2 regions of the Brevibacillus sp. Leaf182 genome follow, and region 1 is predicted to be linked to the other one. Evidence: a T-box and tRNA genes for the amino acid it is inferred to sense, from the RefSeq annotation. Region 1 holds a T-box; the other holds one or more tRNA genes.

Region 1 (7,856 bases):
AAAAGAGGTAGGAAACACTACCGTTCGGATAAACTGAAAAACCAACAGCGGAAAGAGCACTTGTTTGCACCCGTATTTGATCCGTAAATACGTGGGGTTATACTTCCAACGAAAATTCATCACAATCACCTCATTCCAGCATATGCGCGGCAACTTTGGACAGTGTCTACAACCTTGAGCAAATGCCTAAAACATTTTGATTAAAAGTAGATAGTGGTTTGAATGGTGCCTGAAAAGGGAAGGTGTAGGGCAGGAAGGCTAGGACGAAACGAATAAAGGTGATCACAATGTTTTTGAAAATTGCCATAACCCTTTTCGCAATTCCCGAAAGAAAGAATTATGCTAAAGTGTGTATGGGAGTGGCTCGGGGATGAATCATCAATTGGTCAAACTAATGGAATTGAAACAGAATTATGAGTATCTGGTGATGACCAGCAATGAGCAAAGCAAGCGCCAAGTCAATTACGAGAGTCTCATGCCATTTATAGAAGAACTGGTCGACACGTGGTTCGTGAAAATGGACAAGCCTTGCTTCTTGTCGATCACGTTTGAATCGGCTTTAGGTGCTGTTTATTTTCGAATCGAGCGTGGAAATAAAGAGAACGCAAAAGTACAGCGCGAAGTAGAAGAGCGCATTGTTGTCTCGGAACAGTGTGACACCGCTCAAACACCGCGCTATGTCCGCTTGTTCGCCCAGAGTAACGTCAATGACCGTGAGCTAAAAGAGCTGGAGAAAGCTTTTTATGGGCTGCTCCTTGTAAATATTCGGGCGTTGATCCTCAGATGTCAACAGGACCAGTCAACAGGGCAGCGAGAAATTGAGATGGAGATGAGGCTTGCTAGACGCATGCAGTCGATGCTCATTCCCACAGAAGAATTGCAGCTAACCAGTTTGCGAACAAGAACGGTATACGTGCCAGTCGACTATGTAGGCGGAGATTACATTGACTATAGACAAATCAATGATCGCTACACCTGTTTTATCATTGCGGATGTGTCCGGGCACGGTTTTTTGGCCAGTATCTGGGCAACGGGGATTAGGATTGCTGTACGGCAGGTTTTGCAGTCCAGTTACTCGCCGGATGAGATTTTGGAACGACTCAATCAGTTGCTTTATGCAGATTTAGTGAAGACCCGTTCTTACATTACGATGCTGGTTGCTGTCTATGATGAGATGGAACACAAAATTCGATTTGGCAGGGCAGGACATCCGCAGCCTTTTTATTTGTCCAAGTCGAATCAAGCCATTTTAGCTAGCAAGGGTGGGGTCGGCCTAGGGCTTTTGCCCGATAGCACGTATCAAATGGAGGAGGTACCCTTAGAAGAAGAGGGCATGCTATTGCTCTACACAGATGGTTTGCTGGATTCAGGGAGAAAAGAAGTGTTTCGAGGTAGCAGACAATGGCTTGAAGAACTATCCTCCTTATTAAATTTGCCTGGTGATAGTAAGCAGGAATCGATGAATCGAGTTGAGGCCTACTTATTGGAGATCACACAGCAGCGAAACCAAACGGATGATATTTCTGTGTTGATTCTTCAATTTGAGCCTGAAGAGAGTATAGCCCTCGTGTAGTTGCGCGTGAATAGGAGGATGAACTGTGATTTTGTGTGAGCGTTGTCCGGACAATCCCACTTGTGATAATTGCCTTGTCGCGCTACGTTCTGGCGGTGCAGCAAACAAAGTAGTTCCGCCCCGCACTGTAAAGGTGACGAACCTAGCAACGAAGGAATCGTTCCAGGCGAAGCTGGTAGCAGTGAGTCGGACGACCATTGGGTTAAGCAGTTCTGATCATGTTTTGCACGGACGCATAGAAATAGAGCTCGCCTATGATTTCCGAATTATTGGTACCGGATTGCGCGGTATAGCAGGTGATCCGTACTACATTATCGATATCGAAAAAGTTTTGCGACGGGAAGATGTTCTGGAGCGGTTGCTTCTGGAAGAATTTCATACATGGCACATGAGTGGCGAATTGGACCCGGCAGACGTCTTGTTACATTGGAAGGATCGAGACGACGAGCGGGGGCGATTAATAAAACAAGAGATTCAGAAGTTATCCATACTGCGTCAGATCGAGACCGTTTTCCTCTATCTTTACGATGAAGGGAAAGTGCGTCCGCTGGGTGACGTTCGAGCGAGTTTGGAAGTAGAGCAAGAAATGCAACGACTGGTCGAAGATGCGGCTGGATCGGGCGGTTCTGTAAGGGAGCAAATTGTCACCACTGATGGCACAAAGGTGTTTGAATTATACACATCTGTATTGCCAGATCGGACCTGTGGTATCGCCTTGATTGATGTCACCGCCGTCATTGCAGAAGAACGAAAACGCAAAAGACGGGAATGGGAGATCTACAGAGATATTCTGGGTGTGGTCACAGAAGGTAAGCTATTGTTGCTTAGTGATGAAGAATTATTTTTCTTGCTTCGGGAAGGTCATAAGCTCTTGGCAATCGACATCCGTTTACCAGAGCAGCTTGCAGAACTGCGTAAATTGTTCAAGCAAGCTTTGGAACCACATGGCATTTCTGATAAGCGCTTGCTGCAGTTTCTCGTTGCGGTCAACGAAGCTGCTTCCAATACGTTGAAGCACGGAAATGGCGGTGTGGTTACGTTATACCTAACAAATGACAGACAGATGTGCCGCGCTGTGATCCATGATGAAGGGCAAGGAATTTTACTCGAGGATATTCCGCGAGCTACCCTACAACAAGGATTTTCTACGCGCCACTCGCTTGGGGCCGGTTTTCACGTGATCTTGCAATACTGTGATCGTGTTTATTTGAGCAGCTCGCTGGCAGGTACCAAGCTTATTTTAGAATGTATCCTTTCGCGTTAAGCAACCATTTCCAAAAAGCCAAATGTTTGCAAGTGAATGAAAATGGGTAATATAGTAAAAGGACGAGCAGATTGGGTGTACCGATACCTATTGAGAGGAGTTTGAGCATGGACTACCGCGCAACAGAGGCGAACGGACAGGCTACATTGTTTTTCGTCGGAGAGTTGGACATGGCTGTAGGAGATCGAGTAGGTGAATTGCTCCAGCAGTATGGAGGGCGAAATCAATCCGTTACCGTCGATTTTCAAGGTGTCTCCTTTGTAGATTCTTCCGGTATTGGAAGCCTGTTTTTTACCACGAAAGAACTGTTGGCTATGGGCAAACAGGTAGAAATCGTTAATGTCCGAGAAGAAATTCTCGATATTTTGGGCGTGCTCGGTTTTACCGAAGCACTGGGCATTGCAGTTGGAAAAGTGGGCGAAACCCGGGTTTGACGCCAAACAGCGTGATTGTATATAATAGTGAAAGCTAATCATACGACAACTACATACGATAGGAACAATGAGTGGGAAGAGTAAGTCAGAACACCTTAGCAGAGAGGAGAATCAGTTGCTGCGAGATTCTCTAAGGTTATGAATGGCTGAAGGTCGCCCAGGAGTTTTTTCGGTGAAAGCATGTGCCTAGCCGAAACCGGTTCGCAACCGTTATCTTGTCAGAGTGAACACACCATAAGCTTGACGTTTATCGTGTGTTAACAAAGGTGGTACCGCGAAAATAATCCTTTCGTCCTTTGCGATGAAGGGTTTTTTTATTTTTTGCAAAGCAAGTCATGCTAATAGGAGGAGTCGTACATGTCTACACAGCCAACAACCGACATCGACCAATTGCTGCCGAAAAACTATGATCCAAAAGCAGCAGAGAACAAATGGTATCCGTATTGGATCGAGAAACAATTTTTCAAGGCAGAACGTGACCCGAATAAACGTCCGTTTACGATTGTCATTCCACCGCCGAACGTAACTGGTAAATTGCACTTAGGCCATGCGCTCGATACGACTTTGCAAGATATCATTACGCGTACCAAGCGTATGCAAGGCTACAGCACCTTGTTCTTGCCAGGTATGGACCACGCTGGTATTGCAACTCAAGCCCGCGTAGAAGCTACCTTGCGTGAAGAAGGCGTCTCTCGCCATGATCTGGGCCGCGAAAAATTCGTGGAAAAGGTATGGGAGTGGAAGCACATCTACGCTTCGCATATTCGTGAGCAGTGGGAAAAGCTCGGTCTTGCCCTGGATTACTCCCGTGAGCGTTTTACGATGGATGAAGGCTTGTCCCAAGCTGTACGCGAAGTATTTGTTCGTCTGTACGAAAAAGGCTTGATCTATCGTGGCAACCGCATTATTAACTGGGACCCTGCTGCCCGTACAGCTCTGTCCGATATTGAAGTGATCTACAAGGAAGTAAAAGGTGCGCTGCATCACATGCGTTACCCATTGGCAGATGGCACTGGTTATATCGAAGTAGCTACAACCCGTCCTGAAACAATGCTCGGTGATACGGCTGTAGCGGTACATCCGGAAGATGAACGTTACAAGGACATGATCGGCAAAACCGTTATTTTGCCAATCGTAGGACGCGAAATTCCAATCGTCGCAGATGACTACGTTGATCCTGAGTTTGGTTCTGGCGCTGTAAAAATTACGCCAGCACACGATCCGAATGACTTTGAATTGGGTCTTCGTCATCAGTTGCCACAAATCGTTGTCATGGATGAGACGGGCACGATGAACGAGCTGGCTGGTATCTATAAAGGCTTGGATCGCTTTGCATGCCGCAAGCAAATCATCAAAGATTTAACCGAGCAAGGTGTTATGTTCAAGGTTGAGGAGCATATTCATCAGGTTGGACATAGTGAGCGCAGCGATGCAGTTGTAGAACCATACCTTTCTACCCAATGGTTCGTAAAAATGCAGCCTTTGGCTGACGAAGCACTGGCTAATGCAAACAGCCCTGAGAGCGTGAAATTCGTCCCAGAGCGCTTCAAGACGAATTACCTGCGTTGGATTGAAAACATCCGCGACTGGTGCATCTCCCGTCAGCTTTGGTGGGGTCACCGAATTCCTGCATGGTATTGCGGAGATTGTAACGAAACGATTGTATCTCGCACGGATGTGACTGAGTGCCCAAGCTGCCACAGCCACAAGCTGGAGCAGGACAACGACGTTCTCGATACATGGTTCTCCTCTGGTCTATGGCCGTTTTCCACACTAGGCTGGCCGGAAGAATCTGAGGACATGAAGTACTTCTATCCAACGAACGTCCTGGTAACAGGTTACGATATCATTTTCTTCTGGGTTGCTCGCATGATGTTCTCAGGTCTTGAATTTACCGGGAAAAGTCCGTTTGAATCCGTCTTGATCCACGGCATTATTCGCGACTCCGAGGGCCGCAAAATGTCCAAATCACTCGGAAACGGTGTCGATCCGATGGAAGTGATTGAGAAGTACGGTGCGGATGCACTGCGATACACACTGGCGACAGGGAACTCCCCAGGAAATGACCAACGATTCTACTGGGAAAAGGTGGAGGCAAACCGCAACTTCGCGAACAAGATTTGGAATGCGTCCCGTTTTGCCTTGATGAACCTGGCAGACTTCAAATACGAGGAAATCGATTTGAGCGGTGAGCTGTCTACACCAGATAAATGGATTCTCTCCCGCCTGCAAGCGACAATCGCAGATGTAACCCGTCTGTCTGACGCATTTGAATTTGGGGAAACAGGCCGTGTGCTGTACAACTTCATTTGGGATGACCTGTGTGACTGGTATATCGAGATGGCGAAGCTGCCGCTGTATGGTAACGATGAAGCGGCGAAGAAAACAACCCAATCCGTTCTGGTAACGGTTCTGGATCAAACGCTCAAGCTATTGCATCCGTTTATGCCGTTCATGACGGAGGAAATTTGGCAGGCATTGCCTCACCAAGGCGAGAGCATCACAGTAGCACCTTGGCCAACCGTTAACGAGCAGTGGATTTTTGCTGAAGCAGAAAGCGAAATGAACCAGTTGATGGATATCATCCGCAGCGTACGCAACATCCGTGCAGAAGTAAACGTACCGATGTCCAAGAAAATTGAGCTTTTGATCAAGCCAAGCGATGCATTGTCCGCTGAGCGTCTGACACGCGGTGAACACTACCTCACTCGTTTCTGCAACCCTGAGCGTCTGGAAATCAGCCTGGATCTGGCTACGCCTGATAAAGCGATGTCTGCTGTGATCACGGGAGCTGAATTGTTCCTTCCACTGGCAGGCTTGCTCGATATCGAGCAAGAGCTAAAGCGTCTGGAAAAAGAAGTGGCGACACTCAACGGCGAAGTGGAGCGCATTGAGAAAAAGCTCAACAATGCTGGATTTATGGCCAAGGCACCGGAAAAAGTAGTCGCAGAGGAAAAAGCGAAAATGGCAGACTACATGGATAAGCGGGATAAAGTGATTGCACGACTTGCCGAATTGAAGGGCGAATGATCCGCTATACCATCGCATATTTTTGAGAATGGAGCATTGTGGTATGCATGCAGAAGAAGGGTTTGTAGAATATACGCAAGCGCTCGACTGGCTGCATGGATTGCTCAGGTTCGGTCAACGGCCGGGGCTTGAGAGAATGCAGTGGGTTTTGGAGCAAGTAGGACATCCTGAGCGGAGAATCCCATTTATTCATGTAGCTGGTACCAATGGAAAAGGTTCAACCTGCGCATTCCTGACGCAAATGCTGATGGAAGCTGGATATAGTGTAGGTACATTTACCTCCCCTTATTTGGTTGATTTCCGTGAGCGCATCCGTTACAACGGCAGCATGATCGCGGAAGAAGATCTATTGCAGTTGGTGAATGAAGTCAAGGTATGGGTGCAACGCTGTGAACAAGAAACAGAGTTCGGCTCCCCTACCGAATTTGAAGTGATTACGCTGATCGCCATTCTTTATTTTTCAAGAGTGGCGAGACCAGCGGTAGTCGTATGGGAAACAGGACTAGGCGGGCGATTGGATTCGACGAACGTCGTCCTTCCGCTTGTTTCGGTCATCACGAATATCGGCATGGACCATACGCAAGTGTTGGGAGAAAGCTTGGAAGATATTGCCCGGGAAAAAGCAGGGATTATCAAGCCGGGTGTTCCAGTAGTCACAGGTGAGGTTAGGCCGGAACTTCTTGCGATTTTTGAGGAGCGCACAAGACAATCGAAGAGTACGCTATATCATATTGGTGAACATTTTCAGGCGGAGCAGGTAGAGGAGCAACTGGGTGAACAACAGTTTCGTTACAAAAGCATTCACCGTCGTGCGGAAGCATCCTACCGTCTTACCATGAATGGCATTCACCAAACAACCAATGCAGCCGTTGCTTTAATGACCATCGATATCCTGCGGAATTACTTCTCTTTCTTGCTGGAGGAAGAAGAAATATCTCGCGGTTTGCAACAAACGCGTTGGCCTGGTCGTCTAGAAGTCATCTCTCCAAGACCAATGGTTATCTTGGATGGGGCACACAATCAGGAAGGAATGGAGGCGCTTGTAAGCAGTCTGGATCGGTTGTTGCCGGACGGAGTACAGTTGCATTTGCTCTTTTCTGGATTGGCAGATAAGCCGCTTGCCAAAATGGCAGAGTCGCTCGCACCAGTAAAGTCAAAAATCAAAAAGCTGCATGTGACAACCTTTGACTTCCCGCGTGCAGCCGAAGCCAATAGCTTACAAGAGTCGTTTTTAGCCGGTGGCTGGGAGCAAGAGTTTCTCGATGCAGTCCCAGACTGGCGGGCGTTTCTCCTTTCTTGGATGCGGGAGAAGCAATCGGCGAAGGCGGATGACTGGTTGGTCGTCTGCGGTTCGCTCTACTTCATCGCCCAAGTACGCGCATTCTTTCCCACTATAGTAGAAGAGGCAGGTGAATAGGGTGGATCAGGCCCAACACGTCCACTTTGTGGGCATCGGCGGTTATGGTATGAGTGCCATTGCCCGCGTCTTGATCGACCTTGGATACAAGGTAACCGGCTCCGATGTCGCCATGAATGATTTGGCGAAAAAGCTGGA
Region 2 (7,856 bases), on a different contig from region 1:
ATATCTAAAAGACACTAAAGCAGCTATTTTCATTGTTAATGCAATTATGCTAGCAATCTTCGAACTAGTAATAGTCTATCCTAATTGGTTTCCCATGGGAGATAAACTAATTCATCTGTATGCCATGCCGACATTCATTAGTGGGTTAATAGTAATGGCAGTACTCGAATATATGCTTATATCACCTAAAAGGATAAAATGGAACCATCGGAAAGAGAAGAGTATAACTAATGAACATCAATTATAGACAAACCTTGTCTAGCTCCTGATACTAGAAGCTAGACTATTATTATTTTTGATTAGATTTCTAAAACGGATCTTCAAGTTCATCCAGCCACGCATAATCATCAATTTGTTCATCTTTTGATGCAGCATCTTTATTATCAACATGTTCATGTGAGTACGTTTCCCTTTGTCGCTGATCTTCATTGCTCTGACTCTCTTCTCTTGAGGGTAAATAAAATACATCCCGTCACGTTGATTCCATTTGCCATCCTCAAAAGACTTATCACGCTCATACCAATATAATATTTTTTTATTTATCATTCTTTCGATAATCTCATACGCCGTTCTATTGTCACAGTCTAATAAACTCCCCCAACGTTTCTTATTGCGATAATATGGATAGCCAAGTTCACCAGACTTGTCCATTAAATTAAATCGTCTAACAGTAATTAGAACGTATAATTCATATGGATCATTTGTTGTTTCAATTATATCGCTACCTACTGCTTGATATACAGTCCTTATGTCATCTTTAACGTATTTTACTTCTTCAATTTGGACTGTGATTAATGAATGATTATCAGCTGGCTCAACATAGTCAATTGCACCTTTCACTTTAAGCGATTGCATGATTTCTTTAGCAACTTCGGCATTCTTGCTATGCTGCTTATAATTGAATGGCAGTACTTGTCCAAGATTGTGATGACTTGTATAAGTCACCTTCTTTAACATTGATAAATTATCACGTAAGAATATTAATGCTTGAAGTTCTTTAGGCGTGAGCTTTTGAGGATCGTTCTCTGTATAGTATTTATGGTAAAGAGGAATAAAACTTCCATCAAAATAATTATCGTTTCCAGTATTGTATATGGACTTATAGATATCACATCCTCATTTAGTAATGGATTATTGTAAAAGATAAAATAGAGAGTGATTCACGATCCGCAAGCAAATTTATTTGCGAGCATAAATTGATTGCTACGTATGAAATATTCCATTCCTTGATTGATGTATTATACGCTAGATCGTATGAAATCAATTATCTATTTATTATACAGGAGTGCAAATTATGAAAAGAGTAAAGTTTAGACTTAAGCTTGATGAAGTATTAAAAGAAAAAGGGATAACTCAAAGCAAGCTATCAAAAATGATTAGTATCAGGCAACCAACCATATCTGATATGTGCAGGAACAATAGAACCGAAATAAACATACCCATACTTGAAAAGATTGCTGATGCACTCCAAATTAAAGATGTATCAGAATTAATGGAGTTTGAAGAGGTAGATGAATAACAGTATTTTTCACAAAGCACAACTGCTAACATGTGCAAAACAAAGATAGGATACTCCCCTTAATAAAGGATCGTATCCTATCACTAATACCGCAACACTTAAGCTGCAAACTTATTAATAACTTCAATCAGCTTGTCCTTATGTTCACTGATATCCATTACACTTGCTATAGGGATCATGGTTTTCTGCTCGTCATTAAATTGAATGAACTTATTTGACCCGTTTAGATGTAATCTACATATCCATTTCCTTATGTTGTCGTCAAGCAATACATTAAAGTAACTCAGATTATCTCTGTAGTATACTCGACTAGAATCAACGGAATCTTTCAATAGGAATTTGACCGTAACATATCCTTCTATTTCTTCTTCGGTTGTAACCGGCTTCTGTTCCACTTTTTCTTCACTTGCCGCTGCTTCTTGCTGACCCTCAAAGATCGCTGGAGCCTTCGACTCATCTTCTTTAGTGTTTGCCAGTGCAGCCTTCAACTTATCATTGATTGCATCGTTTATAAATTGTTTCATTGATCTTTTTATTAAAGGGTTGAATTTATCAATGACTTGCTTCGTCTTTTTACTAGGGTAAATTTCAGAGAGGATCATTGAAATAAGCTCGTCAGACGGATTTTCCCACTGTGCCTGAAAAAATTGAACAATTTCCTTTGTGTACTTTAGCTCAGATGCAGCGTTAAGTATATTATCGATATCAAAGTTTTCTCTACGGAATTTCGACAGTTCCGATATTTGATGATCTTTGATTTCTAAGATGTTTAGCTCAAAAAATGGGACACTGTCCATTTTATTTTGCTCGTCTAAATCAGAGTAGAACCTGTAAGTAATTCCATTTGTTAAGATAGCAAACTTTGCTTTTGTCACACCGAAATATCGGAATAGTTGAGAATCATGCTTTTCTAATTTTTCGTTTACAGACTTGGCTTCAATAAGGATCACTGGCGCGCCATCTTTCATGATAGCATAATCTACTTTTTCACCTTTTTTGATGCCTACATCTGCTGTAAATTCAGGCACAAATTCTTCTGGATTGAAAATGTCATAACCTAGAGCTTGAATAAAGGGCATGATAATAGAGGTTTTAGTAGCCTCTTCTGTGGCGACATTATCTTTGACTTTTGAGATTCTAACCGACAGTGATTTGATCTTTTCGTCAAAATTATCCATAGATTCTACTCCCATCTTTAGGTCATATGACAAAATTCTTACATACTATAGACCTATTGTCAATTTATTCTAAACTATAGATATAATTACTTCTCAATAATCAATATAACTAGTAGCATAAAGCAAAAAGGATACGCCCCATTGTTTGCGGGTGTATCCTAAAATGCATATTCAAATAGATAAATGTCTCTTTTACTCTATTCTATTTATTAAAAGGGCAGCGTGTCGTCATCGAACTTGTCACTTAATTCCTCAGCCTTCTTTTTCTTTTTTAGTTTTTTAAGCTTAGATAGTTCGTATTGATTGTCTAAGTTGTTTAATATTTCTGCAATCATTATCGTTTTGTTGGCTTCATAATTCAATAGAGCAATGTTCCAACCCTTTTTATTTTTAACACTTTCGTACATGATTCCATTTACATTACACATAGTACAACACTGAGCTAAAAAATTCGGAAAGACATACTCTTTAGATATAGCTCTATTATTAAGAGTAGCTAGTGAGACTAGTGGCTTTAAATCAGTATCTCGAATATCCCAAACCTTAATTGGCTCCAATAAAATAAATGCTGGGACTTCGGCTACCTCTTGATCGCCAATGTTAATCTCTTTCAGGCATGTTTTAATTGAGTCTCCTAAGTAAAGTACTGGAACGCCGACTGGATTAAATCTACCGTGCCCAGACACTCCTACTGGGGACGCCCATAATTCCGATTCAACAAATGGAACATGTCTCGCAACCGTGTCTCTTTTCCTTCCTCTGAATAAAACCGTCCCCTGCTCTAGAGTGTTGAATCCCTTCATTTTCCCATTTCTAATATCATTATATATTTTTTTCCCAGTTCCATGCTCAAGACCAAGCATCGGATATCTCATTAGAAAAGCTATAAACTCATCTGCTTCTCTCTTGTCAATATCAAATGTTGCACAAATAAATAGGGACGTTGATTTAAAGTCTTCGTCTTCAAATCCGAACCAATTATCTACTTCCGATTTTGTAACATATGGATCGTCGTAATTTATCTGATTCCCACAACTACAGTGAATATTATCAGAAATGTCGTCCCACAGATCATCTGGTATATCAAAAATACCTTGCAATTGATATCCAAAGTTCAATGTAAATGGGTCTCCGTATTTTTGGACAGCAGCAATTTTAGCTGAATCGCAGTAAGTACATTCGTGTATATATTCCTTTAAAACTTCTGAAAGCTTAGATAGCATACTAATTCTGAACTTTTCTTCTTGAATTAAAAAATTGTTCAGGTTTAGTACAACTCTACAATTTGGACACTTTATTTTCCCACCAAACTTCTTCCATTCGGAATATGGGGTATCTGTCTCATATAGCAATTCCCACAATCTGGTCAGCCCATCTATGTCACCTTTAATTTCCCGCTCATAAAATCGAAACCATTCGGAATAACAATGGTCACAACCATTATACTCTTTGACATATTGTTTAACGCCCACTAATCCCATCCCCTATCAACTCAATTATGCATCAAAAAATCACTGGAGTGTAGTTTTCTAAAGTCACTGTGGCTTTAGTGCTGGACAAATGTTAATTAGCAATGAAAAGTTTGTAAGATTGAGCTGAATGCGAATATATTAACGCAACTTCCTGACTGGCTTTCGAATAAATACTTTATATGGAGATGTCTCTCGTTTTGCTCTGTCCCAATCATGTTTTGTAACTAATAGTGAATTTAGAACGACAAAACAAGAAAAACCCTTGATTCCTCAAGGGTTCGAGCGTTCATATTATGGTGATCCGGACTGGGTTCGAACCAGCGACCCCCACCCTGTCAAGATGGTGCTCTCCCAACTGAGCTACCGGATCATGGGATATGTGTGTGATCGTTTAATGGTGGGCCCTGTAGGACTCGAACCTACGACCAATCGGTTATGAGCCGACCGCTCTGACCAACTGAGCTAAGGGCCCGAATCGTATCGGACGTCGATCACATTTATTACTATACAGTATCGTAAAATGGATTTCAAGAGGAAATGAATAATTTCTTGTAAAAATTTTCACTCGTACCAAAAGAACACTAAGAAACCCAGTGAAATCAGGCTTGTTTTACCCTTGCAAAAAGCCATTCCCCACCGCTGCTGCCCACATCCCCCTACAAAACATAGGGATTACCTACATAATGGCATGGCATCACATCATGCATGACTGCATCAAGCATATGAGCAACACCGGCGAAGAATTGGCTCCCGCTAAGCTGAAGCGATCCAAAAAAGCTACAACAACAAACAAGATAATTAGGTAACGATCGAAACAAACTCCCTCATCCCAAACCTAATTACCCCGCCTGCTCCGTCCCTTTCCCTTTCTCCTCGACACGCAGCTCGGCATCCTGTAGCTTCAACGCCTCACTTCGTGCCAATTCTGCCTCCTGCTCATCTCTCATCCGATGGGCCATGCGGCTAGATGCATTGGCTGCCACACTCGCCACGAGGTCGTCCAAAAACGTGTGAACACGTCCCTCTGCCGACTTGGTATCCAGCCTTTTAATCACCCCGACCTTGTGCTTATCCAAATGCCCAAAGGTGGTCACCGCGATACTTCCATATCCAAATACGGAGCCTAGCGCCAATGTTTCGTCGCATCCGAAAAGTCCTTCATCTGACGCGATGATGGATTGGAGCGGCTCGGACAAGAGACCCTTCTCTGCTAACGTATCCAACTCAACGCCAACCAGGATGGCGTGCTGCATTTCCCTTTTTTCCAAGACTGCTTTCACGCTCTCGATGCACTGCGCCATTGTGAGATCTGGATGGTAGGGCGACTGCATGAGATAGACGATCTCTGCGATATCATCCACCGTCACTCCGCGTTCTGCCAAACGTGCGAGAGCAGCGTTTCTGACTTCGATGCTGTGTACTTGCTTCTTCATATAAGAGACAACCCCTTCCACAAATCGAGTGAAGTCGTTTCCTACCATAGTATCACACGCTGACCAAATTGCGACAATCTTTCGCCCACAGCCTGACCCTGCACCCAAACCTCTTGGGCATGCCCGCTCGCTCCTGTATAATAATGAACAGGAATATCCCAATAAGGAGGACACCGCAGTGGCCCTAGAGGAAATCATCTTGGAAAGCCGGCATTTGGGGACGCCGGAAAAGCTGATTGTCTACACACCCCAACGCTACTCGCCACTCTACTCGTATCCAGTCCTCTACGTACAAGATGGAGAAGATTACTTGGCAATGGGTAGAATGGCTTCTTTGCTGGATCAACTGAATGGGGACAAAGAATTGCCTGATATCATCGCTGTCTTTCTCCCAATCGAGAAAAGCAAACGGAACGAACGTTATCATCCGGATGGCAAGGAGCATATGGCCTACCGTCGCTTCCTCGCCGAAGAAGTCGTGAGCTATGTCGATACGCATTACTCCACTCATCCTTTGGGAAACGCTCGAACACTTCTTGGCGAATCTTTGGGCGGCGTTGTCTCTCTGTTCACTGCTCTTCACTATCCACATACGTTTGGACAAGTTGCCTGCCAGTCGATTGCCATGGACGCAAAGTTAAATCGTCTGGTTGCTGACACTGACTTTTCCGTACCGCAAACCATTTATTTGGAGATCGGGACGGAGGAAACGGCAGTAAGCACGGGCCGAGGCACATTGAATCTTCTAGCGGCAAACGAAGAACTGCGCGAAATTTTGGGCACGAAAAAAGCCACCCTCGTTTATGAAACGTTTGAGGGTGACCATACGTGGGGCCACTGGCAGCGTAATCTACCGCGTATGCTAAAGACGCTTTACGGGTAAACTTACCGTGGCTGTTCTTCTTGTGGACCTTCATCCTTGATAGTCGATACGAGTGCCTCTTCGAATTCTCCTTTTCGTATCGCAGTCAAGATCGTGAAGGTCAGCACAGACAGTAGAAGCAGGACGAGAAAAATGAATGTGATCATCATTGCCGTATGCATGCAGTGCGGCACCTCCTTGCACTACACAGTCTTTCCTTTCGCACAAGGAATATACGGACCCACGCTTAACATTACACAAATGAAGAATTTTCTGTTAAAATAATATCTTGTAGAGCATGATAGATAGTAAGGAGGAGTGGTTCTGATGATGTACAGTATCGTAATTTTCCCATCTAGCAAGGTGCAAGAAGTAGCCAACTCGTACCGGAAACGTTATGACCCGGGCTATGCTTTGGTTCCTCCGTATATCCGTTTGAAGGAAGCCTTTGAGCTGGACGAAGCCAAGCTGCCTGAGCTGGTGAGCCATCTGGAGCAGGTTGCCTCCTCTACCGACAGCTTTTCCGCTCATTTCCATCGGGTATCTTCTTTCCACCCTACCAACAACGTGATCTATTTGGCTGTGCAAAACAAAGAACCATTTAACGAGCTGCATCAAAAGATCGCCAATCAGTGTGTGAATGAAAAAGAAACCTACGCATACGTACCGCATCTGACCATCGGGCGCGACCTGTCCGACGATGAGCTGCGGGATGTAACCGGCCAACTGAGTATGGCAAAAATTGACCTAAACAGCGAGATTGATCGCTTCCACTTGATTTATCAACTCGAGGATGGCATCTGGAGCGTTTACCAGACTTTCCTTCTCAAAAAATAAACACCTTTTCCTCAATCACCAACCCTCCCTGCGTATCCATCGTAGGGAGGGATATTTTCTAACAAAGGACGAATAGCGATGAACCTGCAAACCTACCAGATCCAAAGAGCCACCACTGAACAAGAATTGGCAGATGCCCTGTCGGTACGCCGAGTCGTTTTCATCGAGGAACAGGAAGTACCGGAAGAGTTGGAAATCGATGAGCATGACACGCTGGATGGCGGGACGATTCATTTTGTGGCCTACCACGATGGAAAGCCAGTGGGCGCAAGCCGCATCCGTACGTACTCACCTGGAGTGGGAAAAATTGAGCGGGTGGCGGTTGCCAAAACAGAACGCGGTACTGGACTGGGCCGCCAAATCATGCTTGCGATGGAAGAGCTGGCCAAGCAGCACGGGTATGACAGCCTGAAGCTGAACGCACAGACGCAAGCCCAACGTTTTTATGAAAAGCTTGGCTATGAACCTTTTGGCGACTTATTCGACGATGCGGGTATCGAGCATATTGCCATGGTCAAATCCATTCGCGAATAACAGAAGCCGCGTGCAATTTCA

The links. The T-box of region 1 lies ahead of ASG16_RS18780 (valine--tRNA ligase). A T-box ahead of a tRNA ligase gene usually reads a tRNA of that ligase, here a tRNA-Val.
Region 2: it encodes a tRNA-Val, which carries the amino acid that the T-box ahead of ASG16_RS18780 (valine--tRNA ligase) is inferred to sense. The anticodon was not compared.

What each region holds. Positions count from the first base shown of each region.
Region 1 covers NZ_LMPN02000026.1:86,672-94,527, forward strand. Annotated here, with positions in the region: gene ASG16_RS18760 (YszA family small membrane protein) at 1-120, opposite strand, end outside; gene ASG16_RS18765 (PP2C family protein-serine/threonine phosphatase) at 371-1,573, shown strand; gene ASG16_RS18770 (ATP-binding protein) at 1,599-2,837, shown strand; gene ASG16_RS18775 (STAS domain-containing protein) at 2,945-3,271, shown strand; T-box leader at 3,330-3,571, shown strand; gene ASG16_RS18780 (valine--tRNA ligase) at 3,629-6,301, shown strand; gene ASG16_RS18785 (bifunctional folylpolyglutamate synthase/dihydrofolate synthase) at 6,345-7,718, shown strand; gene murC (UDP-N-acetylmuramate--L-alanine ligase) at 7,720-7,856, shown strand, end outside.
Region 2 covers NZ_LMPN02000030.1:85,132-92,987, reverse strand. Annotated here, with positions in the region: gene ASG16_RS21095 (hypothetical protein) at 1-247, shown strand, start outside; gene ASG16_RS21090 (hypothetical protein) at 259-957, opposite strand; gene ASG16_RS21085 (helix-turn-helix domain-containing protein) at 1,295-1,519, shown strand; gene ASG16_RS21080 (type I restriction endonuclease) at 1,618-2,697, opposite strand; gene ASG16_RS21075 (RES family NAD+ phosphorylase) at 2,907-4,169, opposite strand; tRNA gene ASG16_RS21070 (tRNA-Val) at 4,464-4,539, opposite strand; tRNA gene ASG16_RS21065 (tRNA-Ile) at 4,565-4,641, opposite strand; gene ASG16_RS21060 (phosphatidylglycerophosphatase A family protein) at 5,009-5,602, opposite strand; gene ASG16_RS21055 (alpha/beta hydrolase) at 5,781-6,485, shown strand; gene ASG16_RS30985 (hypothetical protein) at 6,488-6,646, opposite strand; gene ASG16_RS21050 (YjcG family protein) at 6,792-7,301, shown strand; gene ASG16_RS21045 (GNAT family N-acetyltransferase) at 7,380-7,835, shown strand.